Regions from separate parts of the Rahnella sp. ChDrAdgB13 genome, predicted to be linked through region 1. Evidence: predicted binding sites of a transcription regulator. Region 1 holds the regulator's gene; each other region holds the start of a gene.
The links. Region 1 encodes PurR, which represses purine synthesis genes. Its sites were predicted from a motif close to CANGCAAACGTTTGCNTG; they were not measured.

Region 1 (7,798 bases):
TTTTTGCAGGTCTTTATGAGAACAGACGACTTGCGCCACGTCCGATATTCGACACCAACAGAGGAAATTAGAAGAACGCCTGCACACAAAATGTGGGCAGGAAAATCATCCTTGAAAAACGAACCAGAATAAATAGTGTGACGCGAACCTCGCGCCGATGCTAACTATGTAATAAAAGTATTGTAAAAATGCTATTTTATTGGGTTCAGTTGAGTATAGGCTCGCTGGCTGGCATTCTCAATAGTTAATCACTACGAATGTAAATGTCCATTAAGTGATTGTTACGTAAAGTCATTATCACTATTAGTTTGCATTCCGTGCCTGCTGTTTCTGCACCGGTTCCTGTTCACCGGATTGCACTTCTTCCTGACGCAGTGACAGCCAGCGGCCTAAAACTACCAACAGTAGTGTAGACAGCATCGTGGTGACTGTCGCCATGAGTGGTTGCACAATAAATGCGGAAACCAGCAAACTCGCGAGGAAACATAGACCCAACTGCAGTGTATTTTGCAACGCCGCGGCCTTACCTGTATTAGCAGGAAATGGCATTAATGCATTTGCGACGACAATGGGATAAATCGCGCCATTCACCAAAGCCATCAGGCAGAACGGAATTAACAGACTCACCAGACTCGCATCAGTAAATATAGCCACGCCGAACAAACCCGCCACACTGACGCCATAACCTGCCAGCAGCCACGGCAGGATCTTATTCCCATCCGTTTTGCTGATCAGCACACGACACCCAAAACCGCCCAGAAGGAAAGCAATGGTCTGTGGAACATAGCTCAGGCCAATCACACCCGGCGAATACCCCATGTCGCTGAGAATAAACGGGGAACCAGTCAGCCACGCGAAAAAGCCGGCAGAGCAGGCGGCATAAATCATCACGTTACCGCTGTAAACCCGGGAAGCGAGAAGTTTCGCGAAACCGGTTTTATCAGCAGGAGCATGAACCTCTGGCGCATTTTCGCGCAGTGTGGACGTGGTGATAAGCAAGATAACGGCTACGGCGGTCAGCAGAACGAAAATCGCTTCCCAGTCAAAATGGTTGAGAACCCAGGCGCCCAGCAAAGGTGCCAGAGCAGGGGAAAGCGCAACCAGTGGCATGATGCTGGCAAAGGTTTTTTTAGCAACATCGGCAGAAAAGCGATCTACCACCAGCGCCTGCCAGGTGACGGCGGCGGCACAGACGCCGACAGCTTGCAGGAAACGCAGCGCCAGCAGGGCGCGGACATTCTCAACCCATAGCACGCCCAGACAACCGACGACAAAGAGCGCTAAGCCAATCAGCAATACCGGCTTGCGGCCAATCTTGTCGGACAACGGCCCCCACAACAGCTGACCGATGGCAAAGCCGCCAAGGAAAATACTCAGGCTGGCGCTGATCATGCCCGGGCTGGTCATCAGGCTGCTTTGCATCGCGCTGAAGGCCGGAAGGTACATATCGGTCGCTAAAAAGCCAAGCATGCTCAGCCCGGCAAGATAGAGCATAAATCCAAGTGAGGGTTTCATTATTGTCTCTTTAATTTATTTATTGCAGATGATTTGACGCGGAAATCGTATCGGATGCGGAGTTTAACGCTTTGATAACAGGCTTGTGAAACGCTAATATTTGCAATCTGCTATCAAAAATATTGAAGGCTAAACGATGTGGTCAGAATATGCACTTGAAGTGGTCGATGCCGTCGCCCGAACAGGCAGTTTTAGCGCTGCCGCGCAGGACTTGCACCGGGTTCCTTCTGCCATCAGCTACACCGTTCGCCAGCTTGAACAATGGCTGGCCGTTCCGTTGTTTGAACGCAGACATCGCGACGTTATTCTGACTCCTGCCGGTAAAGTTTTTGTCGACGAAGCGCGGGTTCTGACAAAAAAAATGATAGCGACCCGCCGCCAGTGTCAGCAGGTCGCCAATGGCTGGCGCGGAGAATTACGGGTGGCCGTTGACCGTATCGTTAAACCTGCGCGGACACGGCGGCTGGTGCTGGATTTCTATCGCCATTTCCCTGATACCGAACTCATCATTCATTCGGAAGTCTTTAACGGTGTCTGGGACGCGCTGGTCGACGGGCGGGCGGATGTCGCCATCGGCGCGACGCGGGCGATCCCCGTCGGTGGACGGTTCAATTTCCGCGATATGGGTTTTATGGACTGGCATTGTGTGGTTAGCGCGCAACATCCGCTGGCCCAGACGCAGGGAATACTGAGTGACGATCAGTTACGGCCTTATCCGGCGCTTTGCCTGGAAGATACATCGCGGACATTGCCGAAACGCGATACCTGGACGCTGGATAACCAGCGGCGGCTGGTGGTTCCCGACTGGACGTGTGCATTGGAATGTCTGAACGAAGGTTTATGTGTTGGCATGATGCCGGTTCACCGCGTGACACCCTGGATTGAACAGCAAAAATTACAGGTACTGTCGCTGGAAAATACCTTTCCGGACAGCCCGTGCTGCCTGACGTGGGATCAGAGCAATCCGTCGCCTTCGCTGGCCTGGCTGCTTGAATACATGGGAGACACGGAAACGATGAACCGGGAATGGTTGCGCGACTGAGAAAAAAACGCCTGCGGGACAGGCGTTTATTGAAAGTTAACGGCGGTAATCGCGGTACGGGCCGTCGGCTACGGAACGGCGCTCAACCAGTTTGGGATGCACTTCAATAGTCTGCGACTCTTCGCGTTTGCTGATAATTCTGTCCAGCAGCATGGTAAAGGCCATTTCGCCCAGACGTTCTTTTGGCTGATGAACTGTCGTCAGTGCCGGTGAGAAATAGCGCGCGTTACGCACGTTATCATAGCCAATCACGGAAATATCCTGCGGTACGCGCAGGCCCAGTTCATCGGCGGCACAGATTGCCCCCATCGCCATCACGTCACCGCCACAGAATACAGCCGTCGGGCGGTTTTTCTGCATCAGAATTTTGTGCATGGCCTGATAGCCCGATTCCGGCTCAAAGTCGCCCTGAACGACCCATTCTTCACGAAGAGGAATATTGGCTTCCGTCAGTGCTTTCACAAAGCCCTGGAAACGGCCGCCGCCGGTGTTTCGCGCCAGTTGCCCAGGGATCACGCCGATATCGCGATGACCGCGTTCAATCAGATAACGTCCGGCCATATAGCCGCCTTCAAACGCGTTATCGATAATGCTGTCGGTGAAATTCTTACGCGCTTCGCCCCAGTCCATCACAACCATCGGGATAGAGCGGTATTCTTCAAGCATATTCAGCAATTCGTCCGGATACTCCGCGCACATCACAAGTAAACCGTCGACGCGTTTTTGCGCCAGCATTTGCAGGTAGGCCTGTTGCTTCTCCAGATTATTGTGTGAGTTACACAAAATCAGCGTATAGCCTTTTGAGAAACAGCTGTTCTCCACGGCCTCAATCACTTCGGCGAAGTAGGGCGCTTCACTGGACGTTGCCAGCAGACCGATCGTTTTGGTGTTATTGACCTTCAGGCTGCGTGCCACAGCGCTGGGAGAATAGTGCAACTCTTTGATTGCAAGGAGAACCGCGGCTCGGGTTTCTTCGGCGACGAAACGGGTTTTATTGATGACGTGCGACACGGTTGTGGTGGAAACGCCAGCGCGCTTTGCGACATCTTTAATCGTTGCCATGTAAAAAATGACTCCTGTGCTCACGTGTTTCAGCACGTTAGCATTATGTTAATCGTTTGCTTGCGTGGATTTAACTGCTGACTTCGAAAAGGGCAGTGAAATCGTTGGGTGGATTCTTCAGAGTGAGGCGTGAAATGCTCTCGGGTGAAATCGACCGGCACACAGGCGTGGTAACCGACAATTTTCACTTATAATGCAGGAAAGTGGAAGTAAAATTGTCATGAACCTGGTGTCATTCAGCACAAGATTTTCAATGCGAATTATGAGAAAATGCGTTGGCACACATTCAGTGTGGCTATACGAACGCCACAATTTGATCCGTAAGGGGGTTTAATGGACAGCAACCTGAAATTTTCTTTGATCACTACGGTCTGCGCTTTGCTCGTGATTATTGCTTTCAGTTTCACCGCAGTGATGAACTGATTTGCGCGAAAGCCGCAATAAAAAGGGCGATTACCTATAACAGGAATCGCCCTTTTCAATTTTACGCAGTCACCCATTCCGCCGATACTCTTCCCTGCAGAAACTCTTCGTTAAATGCTATTCAATGGCTGATTAGCGAAACTTCAGACTTAACGAATTGTTTATTATCGGATCGTCTTAGGGGTCATTACCCGTCGTGCGCCTACATAATGATCTTGCCAGTAATCGTCACCCAGTGAGGTGATCTTAATGTCTTCGCCGGTGCGCGGTGACTGGATAAACTTCCCGTTTCCTACGTAAACACCGACATGGTCTGCGGCGCCGCGGTTATTAATCCGGAAGAAAACCAGATCGCCGGATTCTAATTCACCCCGTTTGACCGGGGCCGCATCGCGCAAGTGGTACATTTCATTCGCTGTGCGGGGCATTTTAATACGGATCAAATCTTTGTATGCGTAGTAAACCAGTCCGCTGCAATCGAAACCTGTATTCGGTGACGTTCCGCCCCAGCGGTAAGGTTTGCCGACCTGGTGCATCAGCTTGGTCATCGCGGTTTGTTGTGCGTGCTGATAACGTTTCTTGTGTGTTGCGCTGAGCGTTATCGGTTTACTGTCTTCTTCACGTAACTTTTTGCCTTTGCGGTGGCGGCCATACGCTTCTTTTTTACTGGCCTTTTCACTGCTGTTTTTAGCGAGAGAGCGGGTTTTCGTTTCCTTCCCTGCTTTCGCCTCGGCCCGGGTTGTCTTGAGTGTTTTTTCTTTTTTACTCTCGGCCCGCGTCTTTTTTACTGTTTTTTCAGAAGACGTCTTTCGCTTAACCAGTTCGGTACTTTTGACTTTCTTCTTCGAATTTTTTTCCTGAGTTTTAGGTTCTGAAACCGGCGCGACTTTGGTTTTCTTGCTGGTTTTCGCGGCTGCCGTTTTTCGCTTTCGGCGTTCTTCCGGCGTGACCTGGTTAACATGACTCTTTCGCTGGTCGGCAGCGACACGAGTCTGTGGCGACGCATGAGCCATATTCAGAAACAGCTGGGTAAAGAGCAGCACAAAAAGCGTGAACAGTAAGCGCATAGCTTCGTTACCATGAGTGGTAGGGTTAAACATCAGGGATGTCAGAGTATTGCCTAAAAGAACGAGACAAAACAGCACGAATTGCCTCGATTCTAGATCATATTGTGAGAAAAAGTTAATAGCTTTTTTTATGTCGAAATAACCGCCATTTTTAGTCAAAAAAATAACCACTTTTCATCATGTTATTATTTAAGTTAAAGAATGGGATTTTGCAAATCTGACATTATCGTGGAACGGCAAAAATGTTATTCTCGATGAATCTTTAAATATGTGAACCTGAACGCAAGCGCAAAAGATTGTTTAGCGAAATGCCAGTATTGAGAAAGACCCCACAAAAATTGGCGTTTTTATCTGGTGGCAGCCATCGTTACAATAGAAAGCATTGTGATTGCACACCGTCTCTGTGTGCTGCGCGTGAAGAGTAATGACCGTGACAGCCTGTACCGGCTTGAGGAAGCAAGAAATGACCACTCCAACGATTGAAAAAATTCAGAAGCAAGTTTCTGAAAACCCGATTCTGCTGTACATGAAAGGTTCTCCAAAACTGCCAAGCTGCGGTTTTTCAGCACAGGCTGTTCAGGCGCTGTCTGCGTGTGGCGAGCGTTTCGCTTACGTTGATATCCTGCAGAACCCGGATATCCGTGCTGAGATGCCAAAATTTGCTAACTGGCCAACGTTCCCGCAGCTGTGGGTTGATGGTGAGCTGGTTGGCGGTTGCGACATCGTGGTTGAGATGTTCCAGCGCGGTGAACTGCAACAGCTGATCAAAGAAACGGCTGAGAAATACAAATCCTCTGAAGAGTAATTCAGGGCGATTCAGAAATACCGTCAGCCTGACCCGGGGTTACCGGTAAAAAAAGAGCGACATTATGTCGCTCTTTTTATTTGTCATTTCGACTGCATGAAAGCCGCGAAAATTATTGCTGATTTTCTTCCGGTGCTTCTTCCACTTCGTTTTCATCCGCAGACAGTGCCAGCGGCCAGCCGCCGAGGCGTTTCCAGCGATTCACCAGCTCGCAAAACAGTTCTGCTGTGCGTTCAGTGTCGTACAGGGCGGAATGCGCCTGACTGCTGTCAAACACGATACCGGCGCTGATACAGGCCTTCGCCAGCACGGTTTGCCCGAGCACCAGCCCGCTTAACGCGGCGGTATCAAAGGTGGCAAACGGATGGAAAGGATTGCGTTTTAGCCCCGCACGTTCGGCGGCGGCCATCAGGAAACTGTGGTCAAAATTGGCGTTATGCGCCACGATAATCGCCCTGTTACAGTTCTGTTCTTTCATCCCTTTACGGATAACTTTGAAAATCTCGTGCAGCGCTTCGTATTCACTGACCGCACCACGCAACGGGTTGGTCGGATCAATACCGTTGAAAGCCAGCGCTTCCGGCACCAGCACCGAGCCTTCGAAAGGCTCAACGTGGAAGTGTACGGTTTCGTCGCTTTGCAGCCAGCCGTCCTCATCCATTTTCAGCGTGATCGCGGCAATTTCCAGCAGGGCATCAGTTTTGGCATTAAATCCGGCGGTTTCCACATCAATCACCACGGGATAAAAACCACGAAAACGACCTTTCAGGGCGTTAATGTCACTATTCTCGGCCATTAGCTTCTTAATCTTCATCGAATTCAGCGCGCATTATGACAAATTTTGTCACCCGTTACAGGGGCACGGAGAAATTGGCAATAAAAAAGGGCGCATCAGCGCCCCTGTCAGTGGTTAAGGCCATTATTGCAAAGGATTAATTTCCCAGACCCTGACCGGCATGTTTGGATTCGATCAATTCAATTTTGTAGCCATCAGGATCTTCCACGAACGCGATGATGGTTGAACCGCCTTTAACCGGGCCCGCTTCACGCGTCACTTTACCGCCCGCATTACGGATGTCTTCGCAAGTTTGCGCAACGTTATCTACGCCCAGCGCGATGTGACCATAGGCGGTACCGATGTCGTAGCTGTCTACGCCCCAGTTGTAGGTCAGCTCGATCACGGCGCCTTCACTTTCTTCGGTGTAACCCACGAAGGCCAGTGAATATTTGTACTCTGTATTTTCGCTGGTACGCAGCAGTCGCATGCCTAAAACGTCAGTATAAAAGCTGATTGAACGCGGCAGATCGCCGACGCGAAGCATGGTATGGAGTAAACGCATAATTTCCTCTTTATTCGCAGCATGATGATGATTATTTCAAGCCTAACTGATAGTGACCGGTTTGTCCGTAAAACGGCAATCAGTTGCTGAATGAGTGACCAAAAAAAGCGGCAACCGGAGGGCATCGGCTGCCGCAAAGAAGGTGTAAAAATTTATTATTGATTACAGCGTTGGGTAATCGGTATAGCCCTGAGCACCGCCGCCGTAGAAGGTTTCAGGTTTTGGTTCATTGAGTGGCGCATGTGATTTCAGGCGCTCGACCAGATCCGGGTTGGCGATGTAGCTGCGGCCAAACGCCACGGCATCGATGTAACCTTTTTCGATCAGCTCTTCGCCTTTTTCTGCGGTATACGCACCGGCACCGACAATCACGCCCTGATAATGCGCGCGGATCACTTCGCGGAATTCTGTGGTGTAAGGTTTGCCGCCCGCCCAGTCAGGTTCTGAAATGTGCAGGTAGGCCAGTTTACGTTTGTTAAGTTCATCCAGCAGATAGATTGCCGCTTCTTCCTGATCCTGACCGTTGTCGAGGCCGTTGAACGGG
Region 2 (7,798 bases), on a different contig from region 1:
TCGTCTGCCAGACCCTTTTAAGCGCCCGCCAGCACAGCAATAATCCGAGAAGAATCACCAGAATGAAACTGCCCCGCTCCATCCAGAAACTGCTCTGATGCAGCTGACGGGAAGAAAGCTGTAAAACGCCAAGCACCACGCTGACCAGCAAAATCGCCACCAGTCCCTGAACAATCGCCGAGGCAAACGTCAGTTTCAGGCTGTTTTTCAGGCGTGACGGATGCGTCGCCAGATAGGTCGTGATAACGATTTTTCCGTGCCCCGGCCCGATGGCGTGGATCACGCCATAAATCAGACTGAAACCCGCGAGCGTTATGCCCGACTGCATGGGGTTTTCTTTCACCTGCCGTAGCAAACCTGCCAGTTCCTGATGCAGTTCGCGTTGCCAGATAATGCTGCTGAGCAGAATTCGCGGCCAGTAATGAAACAGAGCAAACACCCCGCCCGTCAGCAGGATCAGAAATACCGCCAGCGGCCATAAATCCCGCCAGGAAAAAGTTTTCGATGGCGTTGAAATTAATGACATTCGAGTGTGACCTTCTGGGCAAATTGCTGACCAAGATCCATATCTTCCGGCGGCGCATCAGCCTTATCCAGAGACAGCGCATAGTTTTGCAGCGAGGCATTGGGTTTTGGCGTAAACAACGCCAGCGTGCAGCGTTTTTCCAGCTCAGGCGGCAGATGCAGCGCGGTGTTGTCTTTATACGTCATATCCACAAAATACGAAGGATCAAAGGTGGAGAATTCCATCGGTTTGCCTTGCAGCACTTGCGGCTTTGCCAGCGGCAACACAAATTCCAGCACCGCCTGATCGCCTTTACGCGACAGCTGATACTCGCTCGGTAAATCGAGGTATTTCACTGGTTTTCCTTCACGATAAAAATCCGTGAAGTAGTGCTGGCTGAGCACCCTTGCCATCACTTCAGCCGCCAGTTTCTTCCAGATATCGGAACCGGGTTTGGCGTTCTGCGCGTCGTAGAGCAAATCTGCCGAGGTGATTTCGTCCATCGTCCATACCATTTTCAACCCGGTCAGCGAGGTTTCATTGGCCACCAGCGTCGTCTGCATATCAATAAAGCTGTGCGGGTGCGCCATGACGCTGGCAGGCAGGCAAAAAAGCGCTAATCCCAGCCATTTTGCATGACGTTTTGCATTACGAAAAAGGGGCCGGTTCCTGTTCGGATTCAAAGTCACATCCCTATAAAGTGCCATGATATTGTTACTTAGTAACACTATTTTGCTGTGCAATTAAGCAGTCGTCAAAAATATCTGTGATCTGAGTTGTAAGCCGGAGTAAAACCCAATCCCGCGGCCTTATTGCGGGCATCCGCTTTGCTATGCTTGACTAATAATTTCAGGCGATACCTTTTTGGCAGGTGATATGAATCCAGAAAAACAGCCCTCCCCTGCGCTTTCCGCTACGCAACGCCGCTGCCACGTGTTGCTGATGCTGTACGCGCCGCTGACGGCGGTTCAGCTGGAGATCATCAGTGAAATTAACGGCGTCGGATTGGCCACAACCTGGGAAGATCTGGCGGAAGTGACCTGTGAAATTCAGCGCATCCATCACCTGGATGTGTTGCAGTACAGTGAAAAACAGTGCCGCATTCAGGGTGACAGTCTCGCCCAGCGTCTGTGTTTATTTCAGGGCTTACGCCGCACCTTACGTATTTCACCGGATTTCGTCTCCCGCCACTTTATTCCCTGGCTGCACATCGCGTTTGAGGGCCAGACCTGCCCGAAGGCCGCGCTGCGCACCGACATTCTGGGCATGATCCTGGAAGATTGCGGCGCGCTGTTGCCCAAACCGCTCAGCGTGCACGATCGCCAGCTGATGCAGATTTGCCTCCAGTATTGTTTATGGCAAAACGACCGCCCCACCGGCTTAAATTTCACGGAACAACAGCGCCGCTGGCTGCGGGAAAAACCGGAATACGCGGCAGCGCGTGAAATTTATGTTCAGCTGCAAAGCCTCAGTAACGGTTTGCTGGATGACTGCGAGTGCGAATTTTTTACCCTGATGCTGCGCATGTTAAAAAACCACAGTTACCAGAGTTCCGGTTCGACGGAAGATCAGCGTCTGCTGCTGGAAATTGAAAATATGGTGGCGCGCTTTCAGGAAATCGCCGGCATGAAATTCAGCAGCTACGAAGGGCTGGTCGGCCAGCTTTTTGCGCATCTCGGTCCGGCCATTGAGCGCTGCCATTTCGGTATTGGTATCGATAATCTGATGCAGGAAGAAGTGAACAGGATGTATCCGCGTCTGGTACGCACCACGCGCGAAGCGCTGAAAGGGTTTGAACACGAATACCTGATCAGTCTTTCAGAAGATGAAATCGGGCTGGTGGCGATTACGTTTGGCGCCTGGCTGATGCAGGGAAATGCCTTGCAGGAAAAACAGATTTTGCTGCTGACGCATAACAATCCGCAGCTGGAAGAAGCAGTCGAGCAGCAACTGCGCGAAGCCACGCTGCTGCCGCTCAATATCAAGTATCAGACGCTGGCAGATTTTTATCAGTTCGGCGCGCCGGGCGGCGTGGCGATGATTGTCACACCTTATGCCATCCGCAGCACCGACGCCGATCCTTTAGTCATCCACACTCAACTGCCGCTGGCGAAAGAGCAGCGAAAACGTATCCGCTCGCTGCTCGAAGCGCCCTAGCTGGCTGACGCCTCCGGTGCGGACGGCGTGACCTGCGGACGCAGGAAAATCGCCGGTACCGCCAGCAGCGCCATCACCCAGAATAATCCGGCGTGAAGATGCTCGAACAGGAAGCCGGAAACCATCGTCATCACCGCCACGCCGCCGCCCATCGCCAGCGCGGAATACACCGATTGCAGACGGATCACCTGATCACGCGGACGCGCCGCGATAAACCGCATTCCCGCCAGATGGCAGACAGTGAAGGTACCGCAATGCAAAATCTGAATCATAATCAGCCACAGCAGCCCGGTGAACGCGCCCATCATTCCCCAGCGCACCACGCCGCAGATGGCGGAAAGTAACAACAGATCCCGCGCCGACCAGCGGCTGAACAGTTGTTTGCTGAAGGTAAACACCAGCACTTCTGCCACTACGCCCAGCGACCACAAATAGCCGATGGTGGTAGAGGAATAGCCGACATCCTGCCAGTAAATCGCACTGAAACCATAGTAAGCGGCATGTGCGCCATGCAATAACGTCACGCATAACAGGAACCGCCAGACCGGTTTTTCGCCGAGCAATGCTTTCCATGAAATGGCCGGTGCGCCGCTGGTTCGTGGTTCACCGACCGGTTTCACACTCGGGCGCAGCAACATCCCCAGTAGCATTGCCGCCACGCCAGCCGTCAGCGTATAGAGGATTGCGTTATGCCCGTAGACCTCAACCAGTTTGCCGGTGACCGCCGAGCCAATCACAAACGCAATCGAGCCCCAGACGCGCACTTTGCCGTAATCCATATTGATCTGGCGTTGCAGCGTGCCCGCCAGCGCATCGGTCAGCGGCACCAGCGGCCCGAAGAACAGGCTGAAACCGGCGATGTTGATCATCAGCCATGCCCAGCCGTTGCCGAACCAAAAGCCGACCGCAAACGCCAGCGTGAGCAACGCCAGGATCCGCAAACCGGTGATGAGATGCGAAGGGTCTTTGATGGAAGGCGAAATGATTAACGTGCCGAGAAAACGGGCGACTAAACCAGCGCCAAGCAACAGGCCGATGCTTTCGGAGGAAATGCCCTCGCCTTTAAGCCACAAGCCCCAGAAGGGAAGAAAAATACCGTAACTGAAAAAATAGGTGAAATAACTGAGTGCAAGCCAGCGCGTGGAACGCAATTCCATAAATCCTCCGGTGTGAGGCCAATACTTTGACAAAGCTCACAATCGCTAGCAATCCGCAGACGCTTTCTTACTCCAGTAATGTCTGCCAGCTCACAAATTCTGATACATGCCCATAAAAAAACCCGCCGGAGCGGGTTTTAGCAGCTTTACGGCTTCGCAAATATTACGCGTAAACCGGGAAGCGTGCACAGATGTCGAGAACTTTCTGTTTAACGCGTTCGATAGTGGCTTCATCGTTCACGTTGTCCAGCACGTCGCAGATCCAGCCAGCCAGTTCACGCGCTTCAGCTTCTTTAAAGCCACGACGGGTGATAGCCGGAGTACCGATTCGCACGCCTGAAGTCACGAACGGGCTCTTCGGATCGTTAGGCACGCTGTTTTTGTTGACGGTGATATTAGCGCGACCCAGTGCAGCATCGGCTTCTTTACCGGTCAGGTTTTTATCAACCAGATCCATCAGGAACAGGTGGTTGTGCGTGCCGCCGGAAACCACTTTGTAGCCACGATCCAGAACCACAGCCACCATTGCCTGGGCGTTTTTAGCCACTTGCTGCTGGTAAGTTTTGAACTCAGGTTCCATCGCTTCTTTCAGTGCTACCGCTTTACCGGCAATCACGTGCATCAGCGGGCCGCCCTGGCCGCCAGGGAAGACGGCGGAGTTCAGTTTTTTGTAGAACTCTTCGTCACCGCCTTTCGCCAGAATCAGACCGCCGCGCGGGCCAGCCAGCGTTTTGTGCGTAGTGGTGGTCACGATGTGCGCGTGGGGAACCGGGTTCGGGTAAACGCCCGCGGCAATCAGACCGGCAACGTGTGCCATATCGACGAAGAAGTACGCGCCAACGCTGTCTGCGATTTCGCGCATTTTTGCCCAGTCAACGATACCGGAGAAGGCTGAGAAGCCGCCGATGATCATTTTTGGTTTGTGTGTTTCGGCCTGACGCTTAACGTCGTCATAGTCGATGTCGCCGCTTTCGTCGATGCCGTAAGGCACTACGTTATACAGTTTACCGGACAGGTTGACCGGTGAACCGTGTGTCAGGTGACCGCCATGGCCGAGGTTCATCCCCAGAATGGTGTCGCCCGGTTGCAGCAATGCGGTGTAAACCGCGAAGTTCGCCTGTGAGCCGGAGTGTGGCTGAACGTTAGCGAAATCTGCACCGAACAATTCTTTTGCGCGGTCGATAGCCAGTTGTTCAACGATGTCGACGTACTCACAACCACCGTAATAACGTTTGCCCGGGTAGCCTTCGGCATATTTGTTGGTCAGCTGCGAACCCTGAGCCTGCATAACGCGCGGGCTGGTATAGTTTTCTGACGCAATCAGCTCGATATGTTCTTCCTGGCGAACAACTTCTTTTTCCATTGCTGCCCACAGCTCAGCATCATAATCGGCAATGTTCATTTCACGCTTTAACATCCGCATCTCCTGACTCAACAAACTAAAAATAAACGCCCCTTCCGGGTTCTGCGCAACAGTGTAAATGTTTAGGCCGCCTTCGGATAGGGTCAGTTTCAGGTTTTTAAGCAAACGATTGGCTCCAGATACAGCAAGGCTTTGATCTGCGAACCTCAACCCATAATCAAGGGATAAATTTTCAACTGAACATGCTCAAATTTCAGCTTTGTGACTCAGCCCTCACCGCACACGTCACCTTAAAAAGCCCTTACCCCTTTAGGGGGTGTTTACAGAAATTGTGGATTTATATAAGATGCATTTAAAATACATGTTTAATGAAATTTAAAAAGACACGGAGTTCACTATGCTTGATTCAGCCACTATCGCTACCGTTAAATCCACCCTTCCTTTGCTTGCGGCAACCGGCCCGAAACTGACCGCACACTTCTATGACCGCATGTTCGAACACAATCCCGAGCTTAAAGACATCTTCAATATGAGCAACCAGCGCAACGGCGATCAGCGTCAGGCGCTGTTTGATGCCATCTGCGCCTATGCCACCAATATTGAAAATCTGGCTGCACTGTTACCGGCGGTTGAACGTATCGCGCAAAAACATACCAGTTTCATGATCCGGCCTGAGCAATACGATATTGTCGGCGGTCATCTGGTGGCGACTCTGGATGAAATGTTCAGTCCGGGCCAGGAAGTGCTGGATGCGTGGGGCAAAGCCTACGGCGTTCTGGCGGGCGTATTTATCAATCGTGAAGCAGAAATCTATAAAGAAAGCGCCGAAAAAACCGGTGGCTGGAGCGGCACCCGTGAATTCCGCATTGTGGAAAAACAGCCGCAAAGCGAACTGATTACCTCTTTCCTGCTGGAACCTGTAGACGGATTGCCGGTAGTGGATTTCCAGCCGGGACAATATCTGGCGGTGTATATCCGCGATGCTTCCCTGGAAAATCAGGAAATCCGTCAGTATTCCCTGACGCAGGCACCGAACGGCAAAACGTACCGCATCGCGGTAAAACGTGAAGGTCAGGGCGCGGTGTCCAACTTCCTGCATCACTTTGCGCAGCCGGGCGACATCATTCATGTTGCCGCACCGCACGGCGATTTCTTTATGGATGTCGGCGAGGCCACACCGGTCGCGCTGATTTCCGCCGGTGTCGGTCAGACACCGATGTTAGGCATGCTCAACACGCTGGCGCAGCGTGGCCATAAAGCGCCTGTTCAGTGGCTTCACGCCGCCGAAAATGGCGCGGTTCATGCATTTGCCGGTGAAGTGAAAAGCGCGCAGACTCATCTGCCGCAACTGGAAAGCCATGTCTGGTATAACCAGCCCCGGACGAATGACTTGCCAGGCGAAGATTTTCAATATCAGGGACTAATGGATCTGAGCAAAGTCAGCGATAAAATCAGTGATCCGGCGATGCACTTCTACCTGTGCGGTCCGGTGGGCTTCATGCAGTTTGCCGCAAAACAACTGCTGGCACTGGGCATTGCCGAAGCCAACATTCACTACGAATGTTTCGGCCCGCATAAAGTCATCTGACTTTGAGAATACCCGCGCTGAAAAGCAAAAAGGCTGACGCAATGTCAGCCTTTTCTGTTTCAGACGCGGAATGAAATCAGATAGCTTCTTCGTCCTGCTCGCCGGTGCGGATTCGCACTACGCGCGCCACGTCGAACACGAAGATTTTGCCATCGCCGATTTTGCCGGTCTGCGCGGTAGTCATGATAGTTTCAACACAGGTATCCACGATGTCATCTGCTACCACAATCTCGATTTTTACTTTTGGCAGGAAATCGACCATGTATTCCGCACCACGGTACAGTTCGGTATGACCTTTCTGACGACCAAAACCCTTCACTTCGGTCACGGTCATCCCGGTGATCCCAACTTCAGCCAGTGCTTCGCGGACGTCGTCGAGTTTGAACGGCTTGATAATCGCATCAATCTTTTTCATGGCGGACCCTTATAATCATTCGTTTGCTCCCCGCCTTCCTGAGCGGCAGCATGGTTCACAGTCTGGTTTCGGATGCCGTAGCATGCGAAGGCGCTAAAGGTATCATAGTTCAGCGGCAGGAATGTACCCGATGCCGCTGAAAGTAAATTCCCGTTACTCTTTAAAATCCGTGGCTTCCAGCTCGTGGCGGGAAAGCAACTTGTAAAATTCGGTGCGGTTACGCCCGGCAATACGGGCGGCCTGCGTCACATTGCCTTTGGTAATTTGCAGCAACTTACGCAGATAATTCAGTTCGAACTGATTACGCGCATCGGCAAACGTCGGCAGCGCAGTGTTCTCGCCTTCCAGCGCCTGCTGAACCAGCGCTTCGCTGATGACCGGCGCAGAAGTCAGCGCAACACATTGCTCAATCACGTTCACCAACTGACGCACATTGCCAGGCCAGCTCGCCGCCATCAGCCGTTTCAGCGCATCGGTGGAAAAACTGCGGACGAACGGCTTGTGCCGCTGCGCCGCCACGCGAAGCAGGTAATTTGCCAGTAGCGGAATGTCTTCCGCCCTTTCGCTCAGCGTTGGCAATTTCAGGCTCACGACGTTCAGACGATAAAACAGA
Region 3 (7,798 bases), on a different contig from region 1:
CTTTGCATGAAAGAAAGCGCCGGCACAGCCAGTTGCTTAACAAGGTAAATCGCTATGATTGCCACTGGTGGGCGTCTGAGTTTCTGGCGTGTTTACGCGCTGAGGCAGAACGTCCGCAGCGCACGGTGTTCAGAACGTCTCACCACGGCACTTACGCCCCGCATAATCTCTATTAAAAAAAGGCTTCCCGCAACGTTCGCGGGAAGCCTTTTATGGCAGATTAATGCCGGAAAACCGTTGTTTCAGACTTCTTTTTCGACCAGCAACGCTTCCAGCAAATCGAGGTCGTGCAGCAGTTTTTGCAGCGTTTCATTGCTGATTTTCTGGGTTGCGCGCAGATGATAAAGCTCACCGCGTTCGGCCCGCAGTGCGGTAAGACGGAAGCGACGCTCTAAGTTTTCGAGCTTCAGCGCGGTTTCCATATCATCGCGATTCGCCGTCCGCCGTCGCAGTGTGCCTATCACGCGGGAACTGATTTCCTTCAGCGTCTGTTCATCAATGTTTTCTTCGGTATCCGCCGCCAGACGTTCTTCCATCTTATGCAGGCTTTCGATCGCCACTTCTGCCGCGATGGATTTCGCCATGCGCTCTTCTTCACGATAGGTCGTTCCGTCGGCCACGACCACGCCTTTGAGCAGGAACGGCAAAGCAATCACACCGGCAATCAGGGAGAACAAAATGACGCCCGTCGCCAGGAACACCAGCTGATAACGCGACGGGAAGGCCGAACCGTCTGCGAGGAATAACGGAATTGACAGCACACCAGCCAGCGTAATCGCCCCGCGAACACCGGCAAACGACGCCACCCACAACTCACGCGTGCTGTAGCTGCCAAACAGCAGCGGTTTCTTTTTCAGGAAACGGTTGCTGAAATTCTTCATCACCCACAGCCAGACAAAACGCAGGATCAGCAGCGCAAAATAGATAATCCCGACGTCCGCAAACAGGTGCCAGGTGACGATTGACGGGTCATGCGTGGCCTGATCAATCGAGTTCTCCAGAATGCCCGGCAATTGCAGGCCCAGCATGATGAACACCATGCCGTTGAATACGAATTCCAGCATCGCCCAGACACTGTTCGCACGCAGGCGCATAGCCAGCGGCGCGTTACGGATAATGCCCGACTGGCTGATGGTCATACCGGCAGCCACGGCGGCCAGAATGCCCGACACGCCGATGTGTTCAGCAATCAGATAAGACGCGAACGGCAGCAGCAACAGGAAAACGATTTGTGTCGCCGGGTCATCGCCGCTCCAGCGGCTCATGATGCGCAGCGATTTACTGTACAGCCACGTCACCGCGACACCCGCCATCAGGCCGCCGATGGCGACTTTGAGGAACTCAACGGTCGCGCCGCCGACGGTGAAAATCATGGTGCCCATCGCCACGGCAATCGCAAATTTGAGGGACACCAGGCCGGACGCGTCATTCATCAGCGCTTCACCTTCCAGCACGCCCATGATCGACTTCGGAATGCGGCCCTTGCCCACAATTCCGCCCAATGCCACGGCATCGGTCGGAGACAGCACCGCCGCCAGCGCAAACGCCGCAACCAGTGGAATATCCGGCACCATCATATAAATCAGATAACCGATACCGACGACGGTGAGCAACACCAGCACCAGTGCCAGCCCGAGAATTTCGCGCCCGTGGTGGAGGAATTCACGGGTCGGAGTTTTCCAGCCATCGGCGAACAGCAACGGCGGGATGAAGAGGACGAGAAACAGTTCCGGATCGAAATCCACATGCAGACCAAAATTCGGCCAGGCCAGCAAAGCACCGACAGCAATCTGCATTAATGGAAGAGGAACCTGAAACGGCAACATTCTGGTGACGACACCGGAGAGCGACACCACCAGAATCAAAATCAGAATGGTAAAGAAGATTTCCATGCTTTCCTTAGACTCTTGTTTTTATGATTTCAATCAGACGGGGTCTGACACATACAGAGGGAATAGTAGATCAAAAGAGGACATGTTTTAAATCGATGCGTGCGGTTACGACGCACTGACGTTTATGACAAGGTCAAAACCTTGGGCTCGCCGCCCAAACTGGCACAAAGGGTTTTAAACGAAACCCTTTGGATTCCTGCGTTTTTTTAACTGCGCGCTATCGCTGGGTCGATGGACGTGCTCTGTTGCTTCCGCGTGTGGCGCGAAATCTCGCCGCTACGCGGTTCCTTCTCTCGGTCTTCGAGCCACAGGTCTCGAAGCCGCTCCGTTCAGCAAAATTTTTAATCACGCCATTTCACTCTCTGAAAAGCAGATCGGTTTTAAATTTAAGATTGTGCGGGCGATTCAGAAATCTTGCCGAACGGAGCGGCCTGAAGACCCAGGGCTTCAGGACCGAGAGAGGGAACCGCGCAGCGGCAAGATTTCCAGCCTGTCGCAGCGGTTGCTGAAACATAGCCAGCGAGCGACAGCGCGAAGTAAAAAAGCGAGGAGGAATCCAAAGGAGGAAAAGCACTTTCCTCCTTTGGGCGGTTTGGGCGCAGCGCGTTAAGCGATCACCGCATGTGAGAAACCGAAATTTTCTCAGTCAGCCCGCCGGTGCAACCGGCCAAAGCCGCCTGATGCCCGGCCTGGCATTCAGATCGCCCATCCGCCCGCATAAAACACCACGAGCGCCACAGCGATAACCACCGTTCCGACGTTCAGCTTGCGCCATTCTCCGGAGAAGATACGGCCAATCACCAGCGCGCTGAAGCCCAGCATGATGCCGGTGACGATGTTACAGGTCAGCACGATGAATACCGCGCACAACAGGCCGGACATCGCATCAACGAAGTCGTTGAAATCCAGTTTGGTCACGTTGCTGAGCATCAGCAGGCCGACGTACATCAGCGCTGGCGCGGTCGCGTAAGCCGGAACCAGATAAGATAACGGTGACAGGAACAACATCAGCAGAAACAGAACTCCGACGACGGTGGCGGTCAGGCCGGTTTTGCCGCCTGCCGCTGTACCCGCTGCCGATTCAATGTAGACCGCTGCCGGTGAAGCGCCGACCAGAGAGGCAAAAATGCTGCTTACGGAGTCCGCGGTCAGAGCTTTGCCGCCGCTGATGATCTGGCCGTTTTCGTCGAGCAGGTTTGCCTGCCCGGCAACGGCGCGGATGGTGCCGGTAGCATCAAAGACCGCCGTCATGACCAGCGCCAGAACGCTTGGCAGCACGGCGGCTTTCAGCGCGCCCATGATATCGAGATCGAAAATGACCGATTTGCCGTCTGCGCCCGCCAGGGAAGGCATCGCGAACAGGCCCTGATATTTCACCGCAGGATCGAAAATCAAACCAATCACGGAAATCGCGATGATCACCAGCAGAATGCCGCCGGGAACGCGCAGTTTCTCAAGGCCGAAAATCACCGCCAGGCCGAGCAAGGTCATCACAACCGGGAAAGAGGTAAATGCGCCCAACGCGACCGGTAAACCGTCCAGCGGGTTTTTCACCACCAGGCCGACGCCGTTGGCAGCGATTAACAACAGGAACAGGCCGATACCGATGCCGGTGCCATGCGCAACGCCGGTCGGCAGGTTGCGCAAAATCCACGACCGGATCCCGGTGACCGAGATAATCGTGAACAGCACGCCCATCAGGAATACTGCGCCTAACGCCACGGGCACACTGATGTGCTGGCCGAGCACCAGGCTGAATGCCGTGAACGCCGTCAGTGAAATCGCACAGCCAATCGCCAGCGGCAGATTCGCCCACAAGCCCATCAGCAGCGAGCCAAAACCGGCAACCAGACAGGTCGCGACAAACACCGCGCTCGGCGAAAATCCGGCTTTACCCAGCATGGACGGCACCACAATCACCGAATAAACCATCGCCAGAAACGTCGTTAAACCGGCGATCACTTCCTGACGGACGTTGCTGCCACGCGCACTGATTTTGAAAAATGCATCAAACGGGCCTTTTGGCGCAACAGCGCTGCCCGTCTGAGGGTGTTGACTCGACATGGAAAATCCTCTGAATGTCTTTACTGATTAGCCGGCGTGGTCATTATGAAATCGTTTCTGCACGTTCGCTTCCTTACCCGTAGCCTGAAACCGCCGAAATCAGCGTCAGATCTACAAGGCAAACGTTTAACTCACATCGCGTATGGCGGGTCTGAAAAATTAAGCAAACGATTATCCGGCCTTTAAACCCCACATTTCAACTACGATCGACGACAATTTACCGTTGTTCGGTCAATAAAAACGCGGTTGTGATGTAAATTCAGCCGGCTGGCGATTTGCTGTGCGGTATCGGTTGCGCATCAGTTTTTTTGCGGCGATGAACGGCAAAAGCAAAACGGACAAGAACAGGATTATTTCACGGGCTGATGATATTGCGCTCATGACGACAATCACGGCACGCACGAACGCAACAAAATACCCCGGACTTAACGCAATATCGTGAAAGGTCCGCCGTTTTCCAGCGCCTTCTGATAAGCCGGACGCGCGGTCACATTCGATAACCATGCATTTAAGTGTGGGTATTGTCCGAGTCCGGCGCGGGCATTTATAGCTTCTATCGGGAAACTCATCTGAATATCCGCCGCGCTGAACTGATACCCGGCGAAATAAGGATGGGTGGCGAGATGTTTCTCCAGATAATCCATATGGGTATAAATTTGTTTATCCAGATAATTTTTCTGCACACCCTGTCCGATTGCGCCCGCCAGCGGACGGATAAGCCACGGCATCGGCGGTTTGCCTAAGCGGCTGAAAATCAGTTTCATCACCAGCAACGGCATCAGGGAACCTTCCGCATAATGCATCCAGTAGCGGTATTGCTGACGTTCAGCGAAGGCCGACGGTTTAAGCGTGCTGCCTTCATCATAAACTTCCTGCAAGTATTCAATGATGGCGCCGGACTCCGCAAGGATCAGCCCGTTGTCTTCCAGCACCGGCGACTTGCCCAGAGGATGCACTTTTTTCAGCGCAGCAGGCGCCAGCATCGACTTTTTATCCCGTTGATAATGCTGAATTTCATACGGGACACTCAATTCCTCAAGCATCCATAAGATTCGCTGCGAACGTGAATTATCCAAATGATGCACTGTGATCATAAATACCTTCCGCTCTGTTTCATTTAATTATTTGTTAACTATAGACAAGGCCTGAATAGCCGGAACATATTCATTTAAAAACCATGATGTTTATCGGGTTTATTAGCCGCAGATTAAGCCGGAAATTATTTTTATTTGATTAAAATCACTTACGGATTAATCTTAATTACACGAAAAAAATTATCGTAACTTCATTCGCCTTTAATAAATCTTAATGCCATTATCGCCGAATCTAAAATAGACCCCCTGCCTGTGTGGAGCCTTACATGTTTTCCAGTAATTACAACAATGTGCTTGTAATGTTTTCGTTCATTGTTGCAATGCTTGCCTCTTATACCGCGCTTGATATGGCGGGCCGGGTTGCCACGACAGAGGGAAAGGCTTCCCGTCTCTGGTTGAGCGGGGGCGCCATTGCGATGGGCATCGGTATCTGGTCCATGCATTTTATCGGCATGCTGGCCTTTAATTCGGCCATGCCAATGGGTTACGACCCGGTTATTACGCTGCTTTCCATGGTCATCGCCATTATCTCTTCCGTCTTTGCGCTGTGGCTGGTTTGCCTGCCGAATTTACCGACCGGGCGCTTACTGGCCGGGGCATTGCTGATGGGCGGCGGAATTTCCGCCATGCATTACACCGGGATGGCCGCGATGCTGATGATGCCACCCATTGTTTACGATTACTGGTGGGTTGCGCTGTCCGTGGTTGTGGCGATTGTCGCCTCGGGCGCGGCGCTGTGGATGGCGTTTCATCTTCGTCAGCAATCCCCGAATGTCCGGCTGTTGCGCATCAGCGCGGCGGTGATCATGGGCACGGCGATTGTCGGCATGCATTACATCGGCATGGCGGCGGCGCAATTTCCGATGGACAGCCACAGTATGGCAGCGTTCAGTGGCGTAGATAACAACTGGCTGGCGCTGCTGGTGATCGTGGTAACGCTGGCGATTCTGGCGATCACGCTTATTATTTCGATTCTCGACGGCCGTATGCAGGCGCGCACCTCCATTCTGGCGTCGTCGCTGGCACAAGCAAACCGCGAACTGACGCAGCTGGCGCTGCACGACAATCTCACGCGGCTGCCAAACCGTTTGCTGCTGGAAGACCGTCTCAGCCAGGCATTTCAGAAAGCATCACGCGGTGAATCTCAGTTTGCCGTGCTTTTTCTCGATCTCGACGGTTTTAAAGCGGTCAATGACGCGTTCGGCCACCATATCGGCGACCAGTTGCTGATCTCGGTGACGGAACGCCTGCAATCCCAGCTGCGCGCGACGGATACGCTGGCGCGTCTGGGTGGCGATGAATTTATCCTGCTGGTGGAAATCACCGAACCGGGTGACGCTTCTCAGCTGGCCGACCGGCTGGTGCATCTGATTGCGCGTCCGTTTTACGTTTCCCGCTATGAATTGCTGGTGTCGGCCAGTGTCGGTATTGCGGTGTATCCGGGCGACGGCGAAAACGAGCGCGAGCTGATGCTCAATGCCGATGCGGCGATGTACCACACCAAGAATTCAGGCCGTAACGGGCATAGTTTCTTCCAGCCGTCGATGAACGCTAATGCGCAAAATCAGTTACAGATGCTCAATGATTTGCGTCTGGCGATTGAACACCACGAACTGCGCTTACATTATCAGCCGAAATTTATTGCGCCTTACGGGCCGGTTTGCGGGTTTGAAGCACTGCTGCGCTGGGAACGCAACGGCACCACGCTGAGCCCGGATGTTTTCCTGCCACTGGCGGAAAAAACCGGTCTGATCATTCCGATTGGCGAATGGGTGCTTAACGAAGCGTGCCGCCAGCTGCGTGAATGGCATCTTGCCGGACACACAAACTGGACCGTTGCCGTAAACCTCTCCACTTTGCAGTTTGAGCAGGCCAATCTGGTGGAAATGGTGATTGATACCGTTGAGCGTCATCAGATCCCGCCGGAAATGCTGACGCTGGAAGTCACCGAAACGACCGCGATGCGCAACCCGGATGTCAGCGTAGAAATCCTCGAACGCCTGACGAAGTACGGCGTCAAAGCGTCGATTGATGATTTCGGTACCGGCTATTCCAGCTTGCTGTATCTCAAACGACTTCCCGCCAGCGAGCTGAAAATCGACGGCGCGTTTATTAACGATCTGATTGCCGGAAGTGAAGATGCCAGCATTGTTTCGGCGATTATTGCGCTGGGCCAGACGCTGAATCTTAAGGTCGTGGCCGAAGGCGTGGAAACTACCCAGCAGCAGGATTTCCTGACGCAACTGGGTTGTGACACGTTGCAGGGCTATCTGCTGGGGCGTCCGATGACACCACAACAGATTGCCCAGCATCCCGATTCTGACTGGGAACCCCGGCTGAACATCATCGATAAAGTCTGATGGTGTTCTGCCCTGACGTTCAGCCCTGAAGCGCCGCCGTGCGGAAATAACGCACGGCATTGCGCAACTCGATGCTCTGTTCCGTCAGGGATTGCGCGGCGGCAGCGGCCTGTTCAACCAGCGCCGCATTCTGCTGCGTGACCTGATCCATTTGGTCGACCGCAATTCCCACTTCATGAATGCCGGTGTGCTGCTCCGAACTCGCGGTCGAAATTTCACTGACGATACCGGCAACTTTATTCACCGAGCTGACAATTTCCTGCATCGCTTTACTCGCGCGATCTGCCTGCTGCGACCCCTCGGCGATTTTGCTGACCGTCCCCTGGATCAGGTCTTTTATTTCTTTCGCCGCCTGCCCGCTTTTTTGCGCCAGCACGCGCACTTCGCT
Region 4 (7,798 bases), on a different contig from region 1:
GAAGCCACGTGGCTGGCGACAACGCCCTTGGTCGCCTGACGGTCAAGGGTGATCACCGGGATTTTAGCCTGGTTGGCCATCGCTACGGCGTTACCTACCGCGTCAGAATCCGTCGGGTTGATCAGCATCAGCTTGGTGCCGCGAACGGTCAGGTCTTGCACGTTCGCCAGTTCTTTTGCCGGGTTGTTCTGAGAATCAAGCACTACCAGGTTGTAGCCCAGTTTATCGGCTTCTTTTTGCGCGCCGTCTTTCATAGAAACGAAGAACGGGTTGTTCAGAGTAGAAACGACCAGCGCAATGGTATCTTTCGCCAGAACGTTAGCACTGAAAGAAGCGGTGATCGCTGCGGCGGAAACCCAGACAGCCAGTTTTTTCATATTCATGGTCATAAGTCCTGTAGGAGAGTTTATTTGTTGCTTTTGTTATCCACCAGAACCGCCAGCAGAATGACGACTGCTTTTACGATCATCTGGTAGTAGGAAGAAACACCTAATAAGTTCAAACCGTTATTCAGGAAGCCAAGGATCAAAGCACCGATCAGGGTGCCTACAATACGTCCTTTCCCGCCAGAGAGGCTGGTTCCCCCTAATACCACAGCGGCAATCGCATCCAGCTCGTAACCGGTACCTGCGTTAGGCTGCGCAGAAGACAGACGCGCCACTTCGATGATACTGGCCAGAGCCGCCAGCAATCCGCACAGGGAGTAGACGATAATTTTGACTTTATCGACGCTGATACCTGACAGACGCGTCGCGGATTCATTACCGCCCAGCGCGTAGATATAACGCCCCAAGCGTGTGTGATGGAGCATGTACCAGGCGGCAATAAACACGATGGCCATCAGCCAGACCGGCGTCGGAATGCCCAGCGGACGTCCGATACCAAACCAGCCGAATACGTCTGCCACATCGTTAAAACCGGTGCTGATCGGGCTGCCGTTGGTATAAACCATCGTGATACCGCGCAGCAGTAACATCATGACCAGCGTGGCGATAAACGCCTGCACCTTGCCTTTAGCGACAATCAAACCCGTGACAGCGCCGACACCTGCACCCAGCGCCAGCGCGCCCGCCACTGCAACTAAAGCATTCACTTCCAGCCCGACAATTGAAGCCGCCACCGCGCCGGTCAGCGCCAGCAGAGATCCGACGGATAAATCAATGCCGGAAGTGAGGATCACCAGCGTCATACCGACCGCCATAATGGCGTTAACCGACGTCTGCTGAAGGATGTTAAACAGGTTATTGAGCGTGAAGAAATTCGGGCTCATGGAAGAAACCACGGCAATCAACACCAGCAGTGCAATCAGAGACTTTTGCTCCAACAACCACTCTTTACTGATCCAGCGCTTTTTGGCTGGCAATGTCTGAGAACTCATATCTGATTACTCCTGCGTCACGCCGTATTGCTTGCCGACAGCGGCTGCCATCAACACTTCTTGTGTAGCCTGTTCTATCGGGAATTCACCGCTTAAATGACCTTCATGCATCACCAAAATCCGGTCACTCATGCCGATCACTTCCGGCATTTCTGAGGAAACCAAAATGATGCTCAGCCCTTCGCGCTTGAACTGGTTTATAAGCTGGTAAATCTCTTTTTTGGCACCAACGTCAACGCCGCGCGTCGGTTCGTCCAGGATCAGGACTTTTGGCCGTGTCATTAATCCGCGGGCAATCGCCACTTTTTGCTGATTACCCCCGGAAAGCAGGCCAATGGTCTGCATCATTGATGGCGTTTTAATATTGAAGAGGCGGATAAAGTCGCCGACGGCTTGCTGTTCTTCCGCATGTTTGAGTCGTCCGCCGCCGTGGCTGAAATAACGCAAAGCGGTCAGCGACATATTTTCTTTCACAGACATGCCCAGCACTAAACCATCACGCTTACGGTCTTCAGAGATATAAACGATGCCGTTCGCCAGCCCGTCCTGCGGTGAATGGGTGACGACTTCGCGCCCATCAAGCGACACATAGCCACTTTTACGCGGCAACGCGCCGTAGAGAATTTTCATCAATTCGGTACGGCCTGCGCCCATCAAACCGGAAATCCCGAGAATTTCACCGCTGTGCAGATCAAAACTGACGTTATCCACACCCGGCCCGCTGACATCACGTACCTGCAGACGCAGCGCACCGCGCTGATGATTAATACGCGGATACTGTTCTTCGAGGCGGCGACCGACCATCATTTCAATCAGCGAGTCTTCTTCCAGCGAACTGACCGGACGCTCTGCGATAAACTGACCGTCACGGAATACGGTCACGTCATCACAGATTTCGAAGATTTCTTTCATACGGTGAGAGATATACACCACGCCACAACCCGCAGCTTTCAGCTCGCGGATCACGCTAAATAAAGAGGCAGTTTCGGTGTCGGTCAGGGCATCCGTCGGTTCATCCATGATGATGACTTTGGACTCAAAGCTCAGCACCTTGGCAATTTCGACCATCTGCTGGTCGCCAATTGATAATTCGCCCACCAGACGATTGCTTTTGTAGCGCAAGTTCAGGCGTGCCAGCAGTTTATCGGCTTCGGCATACATCTTTTTCCAGTTAATGCGGCCAAAACCGTTCACAAACTCCCGGCCCAGAAAGATGTTTTCAGCGATGGTCAGCTGTGGGATCAGGTTCAATTCCTGATGGATGATGCCAATTCCGGCTTCCTGAGAAGCTTTCGGGCCATTAAACGCCGCTTCCTTACCGAGAAAATGTACTGAGCCGGCATCTTTCTGGTAGATGCCGGTCAGCACTTTCATCATGGTGGACTTGCCCGCGCCGTTTTCTCCCACCAGCGCCATCACACGTCCCGGATAGACGCTGAGCGCCGCGCCGGAGAGTGCTTTCACGCCGGGAAAGGCTTTATCAATGCCTGTCAGTTGCAGCAAAGGTTGCATAAAGACCTCAGAAGGTTACGCCGGCACACAGAATAATGTTCGCGTAGGGCGAACATTCCCCGCTGCGGATCACAGCCCGACTTTTTTCGCTTTGCGCTTTGAATGCCTCATGACTGACGTAATCCAAAGCAATGGTGTTTCCCTGGTGTTGTTCGAGTTGTGTCAATCGGGCGAGTAACGCTTCATGGAGTTGAGGATTTTTAGTGAGGATTTCCTCTGCGAGGATAGCCCGCTCAACCTGCATCTCGTGTGTCACTACCTCTAAGACTTGTAAAAAGGTGGGCACTCCCTGAGTTAGCGCCAGATCGATGCGTTGGCAAGCTGCTGGCACCGGAAGTCCGGCATCGCCAATAACCAGCTGATCGGTGTGACCTAACCGGGCAATAACATTTGAGATTTCGGCATTTAACAGCGGTGACTTCTTCATTGTGTACTCCTACAGCGAAACGTTTCGCTCACGGATGAGTTTATGAGACTCAGCGGGCAAGGCAACGAAGATGTGATGGAATTGTGATCAGCGTCGAAACGTTTCGCTGAATGATTCAGAAACCACGCAGAAATTTGAGTTTGGTGATTATTAAAGGGGGTGAAGAAATAAAACAGGGCACCCGAAGGCACCCTGTGAGCGGCAGAAAAAAGCGTTAAATTTCTACCTGTGTACCGAGTTCGATCACGCGGTTCGGCGGAATTTCAAACTGATCCGGTGCACGCAATGCGTTACGGCTAAGCGCCATAAAGAGTTTGCCACGGAAGTAGAGATACCACGGGCGCTTGGTCAGGATCAGCGATTCGTGCGACATAAAGAACGAGGTTTCCATCATCCGGCACGGCAATCCTTCCAGACCACAGCGGTGGAAGACTTCTTCCACATTCGGCGTTTCTTTAAATCCATAACTCGCCACCACGCGCCAGAATGTCGGCGAAAGCTGCTCAATGGTGACGCGCCGGACGTTATGCACATAAGGCGCATCTTCCGTTCGCAACGTCAGCAGGACAACACGCTCATGCAACACTTTGTTGTGTTTGAGGTTATGCAGCAGCGCAAACGGGATCACGTTGATGGCGCGCGACATATATACCGCCGTGCCCGGAACACGAACCGGCGGGGATTTTTCCAGGGACGCGATCATCGCTTCCAGAGAATTGCCGTGTTCGTTCATGCGGCGCATAAGGCGGAAGCGCTCGCTTTTCCAGGTGGTCATGACGATAAACATGCACAGGCCGAGCGTCAGCGGCAACCAGCCGCCGGAGAACAGTTTTGTGGCGTTCGCGGCAAACAGCGGGATATCCATAAACAGCAGACCGATCAACAAAATCCCAACCAGAAACGGTTTCCAGTGCCAGTTTTTGAGCGCCACCGTGCAGGAAAGAATACTGGTCAGCACCATCGTACCGGTCACGGCGATACCGTACGCCGCCGCCAGATTGCTCGAATGCTCGAAGCTGGCGATCACGATAACCACCGCGAAATACAGCAGCCAGTTAATCGCAGGGATGTAGATCTGACCCGCTTCCATTTCTGAGGTGTGGATAATACGCATCGGCGGCAAATAGCCCAGACGCACAGCCTGACGGGTCAGGGAGAACACACCGGAGATAACGGCCTGGGACGCGATAATGGTTGCCAGCGTCGCCAGAATCAGTAAAGGAATCAGCGCCCAGTCAGGTGCAAGCAGAAAGAACGGGTTTTTGATCGACTCCGGGTTTTTCAGCAGCAACGCGCCCTGACCGAAATAGTTCAGCACCAGAGAAGGCAGCACGACGGTGAACCAGGCCAGACGGATAGGGAATTTCCCGAAGTGGCCCATATCGGCATACAGCGCTTCCACACCGGTAATCGACAGAACGACCGCGCCGAGTGCCAGGAAGGAAAACGACTTGTGCTCGATAAAGAAGTTAACCGCCCACATCGGGTTCATGGCGCGCAGCACTTCCGGGTTCTGCATGATGCTGTTCACACCGAGCACCGCCAGCGTCAGGAACCACAGCAACATGACTGGCGCAAAAAGTTTGCCCACGATGCCGGTACCGTGCTTCTGAATAACGAAAAGCAACGTCAGGACAGTAATAGAAAGAGGGACAATATAGGGATCGAGTGAAGGTGCTGCGATTTCAAGACCTTCCATCGCGGAAAGAACGGAAATAGCCGGCGTGATCACCACTTCACCATAGAAGAAACTTCCCCCGATCAGGCCGAGAATGACCAGAACGGCGGTGGTACGTGCCGACGTATTTCTGCCCGCCAGAGACATCAGCGTAAGAATACCGCCTTCACCTGCGTTGTCTGCCCGCATCACATAAGTGAGGTATTTGAGCGAAACAATGAGGATTAACATCCAGAAAATCAGAGAGAGAAAACCAAAAACGACGCTGGGTTCAACGTTGAAACCATAGTGACCAGAAAAGCACTCTCTTAAGGTATAGAGAGGACTGGTACCAATGTCGCCATAGACCACACCAATGGCGGCCAGGGTTACTGCTGGGAGTGACCGTTTATGTTCAGTGCTCATATTTCGTTTCTTTTTTGCTCGAACATCCGTAAGCGATGCGTGCGCTCAGTCTTATGATGCCCACTAAAAGGCGCACAGTATGCACGAATAAATCAGATTGCCTACCCTTAAATGTGCAGCTAAACCGCCATTCAGATGAACGCGGTCACAATTCTGATAATAGAAAATTTTTACTAATCAACAAGCTATAGCGTTAAAAATAAACGTGGCATATCGTCATAAGCCAGTACACTATTCAACAACTAAATGGAAACCGGAAGAGACAGTATGGCGCAATCCCCCCTTCTGGCAGAACGGATAGCCCGTCTTGCTAACGCATTAGAACATGGCCTGTACGAGAGGCAAGATGCCATACGCCTGTGCCTGCTGGCGGCCCTGTGCGGGGAGAGCGTTTTTCTGCTTGGCCCGCCGGGTATTGCAAAAAGTCTGATTGCCCGCCGTCTGAAATTTGCTTTCCGTCACGCACGCGCTTTTGAATATCTTATGACGCGCTTTTCCACGCCGGAAGAAGTCTTTGGTCCGCTGTCGATTCAGGCCCTGAAAGATGAAGGCCGTTATCTGCGTCTGACTGAAGGTTATCTGCCGGAAGCGGAAATTGTTTTCCTGGATGAAATCTGGAAAGCAGGACCGGCCATCCTTAATACGTTGCTTACCGCCATCAACGAACGTCGTTTCCGGAATGGCGAACGCGAAGACCCTATTCCGATGCGTCTGCTGGTCAGTGCGTCTAACGAACTACCGGAAGCCGACGGCGGTCTGGAAGCGCTGTATGACCGCATGCTGATTCGCCTGTGGCTGGATAAAGTGCAGGATAAGCAGAATTTCCGCTTACTGCTGACCAGCCGTAATAATGAAAGCACCAATCCGGTGGCGGAATCCCTGAGTATCAGCGATGAAGAATACCAACAATGGCAGCCGGAGATCGATAAAGTCAATCTTTCAGACAGTTGCTTTGAACTGGTGTTTCAGCTTCGCCAGCGCCTTGATGCACTCGACACGGCGCCTTATGTTTCTGACCGTCGCTGGAAAAAGGCACTCCGCCTGTTGCAGGCCTGCGCCTTCTTCAGCGGCCGGGACACTATTACTCCGATAGATCTGATTCTTCTGAAAGATTGTCTGTGGCATGACCTGAATACCTATCAGCTGCTGCAAACCCAAATCGAGCAACTGATCACCGAACAGGCTTATCAGCAGCAAACCTTGCTGATGAAAATCCAGCAGCTCAACCAACAATGGATGCAATACCAACAGCAACAAAGCTCCCGCCAGTCGATTAAGCTGAGCAAAAAAGCCGGTATTTTTAGCCGTAAGCCACAATACAGCCTGCCGGATGCGCTCGTTGCCAGCGGAGTGACGCTGTTGCTGCAAACGCCTTTGCATCTGCACGAGATTAAAGTCACGCATCTGCTTTTTGAACGCAGCGTTCTGGAAGAGTGGCTAAATAAAGGTGGCGTTCTGAAAGCCAAACTTAACGGGATTGGTTTTGTTCAAACGGTTGATGCCGAAATCGATGATAAGCAGCAATTACTGGTGCTGGATGTCAGCCGCCAAAGTACGCCGCTGACGCTGCCGGGTAATGAACACATCGCGGTGCCGGACGAAATGAAAAATACGCTGAATGACCTGAACGCAAAACTCGCTCAACAAAGACATGAGTTCGGCCAGCAGCAGAACTGCCTGTTTGTTCCCGCGACGTGGATGGCAACGATTGAAGCCAGCCTGTTGCAGGTTTCTGAACAGCTCCGTCTCCAGCAACAAACCTTCAGCGGTCACTGATCGTGTTTACACTGGAATCTCTGGATCTTCTGCTGGCGATCAGCGAAGGAGAATTGATCGAGGAACTGATCGTCGGGTTACTGGCCGCGCCAGCCCTGGCGATTTTCTTCGAGAAGTTTCCGAGGCTGAAGCGCGCACTGACCCGGGATCTTCCTGAATGGAAATTACGTCTGCGCCAGAGGATCCACGAAACCCCGGTGCCCCCGGATCTGGCAAAAGAGTTTTATCTCTATCAGCATTGTCAGCAAACTGATGCCGTGACGTTTCAGTCAGAGCTGGGATCCCTGCTTGATGAGCTGGCGCGGCTGAATTCCCCGTTTGCGACCGAAGCCCGTACCTTGCGGGAAAATAATGAAACCTCCCGCACGGCGCAGACCGGTAACAGTTTTCAGACCTTATTCCTCCAGCGCTGGCGCCTGAACCTGACATTCCAGACGGTGAACGTTCATCATCAGTTGCTGGAACAGGAGCAGGAGCAGCTACAGGAAGAATTGTTACAACGCCTCGAACTGAGCAGCGAGTTGTCTCCTTTACTGGCAGAGAACGATACCGCCGCAGGCCGGTTATGGGACATGAGTAAAGGAAAGCGTCTTCGGGGCGATATCCAGTCGCTGGCACGTTT

Region 2: glyA (serine hydroxymethyltransferase) is a predicted target of PurR. The motif match lies at 5,341-5,358, and genes of this name have one in related genera.
Region 3: J8X26_RS03625 (NCS2 family permease) is a predicted target of PurR. The motif match lies at 4,072-4,089, and genes of this name have one in related genera.
Region 4: rbsD (D-ribose pyranase) is a predicted target of PurR. The motif match lies at 3,330-3,347, and genes of this name have one in related genera.

What each region holds. Positions count from the first base shown of each region.
Region 1 covers NZ_JAEMGT010000054.1:3,904-11,701, forward strand. Annotated here, with positions in the region: gene punC (purine nucleoside transporter PunC) at 304-1,515, opposite strand; gene punR (DNA-binding transcriptional activator PunR) at 1,652-2,557, shown strand; gene purR (HTH-type transcriptional repressor PurR) at 2,594-3,619, opposite strand; gene J8X26_RS28050 (YnhF family membrane protein) at 3,953-4,042, shown strand; gene J8X26_RS15195 (C40 family peptidase) at 4,207-5,109, opposite strand; gene J8X26_RS15200 (Grx4 family monothiol glutaredoxin) at 5,573-5,914, shown strand; gene rnt (ribonuclease T) at 6,027-6,710, opposite strand; gene gloA (lactoylglutathione lyase) at 6,847-7,254, opposite strand; gene J8X26_RS15215 (alkene reductase) at 7,417-7,798, opposite strand, start outside.
Region 2 covers NZ_JAEMGT010000018.1:48,743-56,540, reverse strand. Annotated here, with positions in the region: gene J8X26_RS06710 (nickel/cobalt transporter) at 1-526, opposite strand, end outside; gene J8X26_RS06705 (DUF1007 family protein) at 517-1,095, opposite strand; gene csiE (stationary phase inducible protein CsiE) at 1,382-2,662, shown strand; gene J8X26_RS06695 (3-phenylpropionate MFS transporter) at 2,659-3,819, opposite strand; gene glyA (serine hydroxymethyltransferase) at 3,983-5,236, opposite strand; gene hmpA (NO-inducible flavohemoprotein) at 5,580-6,770, shown strand; gene glnB (nitrogen regulatory protein P-II) at 6,847-7,185, opposite strand; gene glrR (two-component system response regulator GlrR) at 7,339-7,798, opposite strand, start outside.
Region 3 covers NZ_JAEMGT010000008.1:13,402-21,199, forward strand. Annotated here, with positions in the region: gene J8X26_RS03615 (trehalose-6-phosphate synthase) at 1-176, shown strand, start outside; gene J8X26_RS03620 (Na+/H+ antiporter) at 243-1,892, opposite strand; gene J8X26_RS03625 (NCS2 family permease) at 2,589-3,956, opposite strand; gene J8X26_RS03630 (glutathione S-transferase family protein) at 4,382-5,050, opposite strand; gene J8X26_RS03635 (bifunctional diguanylate cyclase/phosphodiesterase) at 5,317-7,410, shown strand; gene J8X26_RS03640 (methyl-accepting chemotaxis protein) at 7,430-7,798, opposite strand, start outside.
Region 4 covers NZ_JAEMGT010000005.1:47,145-54,942, reverse strand. Annotated here, with positions in the region: gene rbsB (ribose ABC transporter substrate-binding protein RbsB) at 1-383, opposite strand, end outside; gene rbsC (ribose ABC transporter permease) at 407-1,378, opposite strand; gene rbsA (ribose ABC transporter ATP-binding protein RbsA) at 1,385-2,890, opposite strand; gene rbsD (D-ribose pyranase) at 2,898-3,317, opposite strand; gene kup (low affinity potassium transporter Kup) at 3,532-5,400, opposite strand; gene ravA (ATPase RavA) at 5,668-7,176, shown strand; gene viaA (ATPase RavA stimulator ViaA) at 7,179-7,798, shown strand, end outside.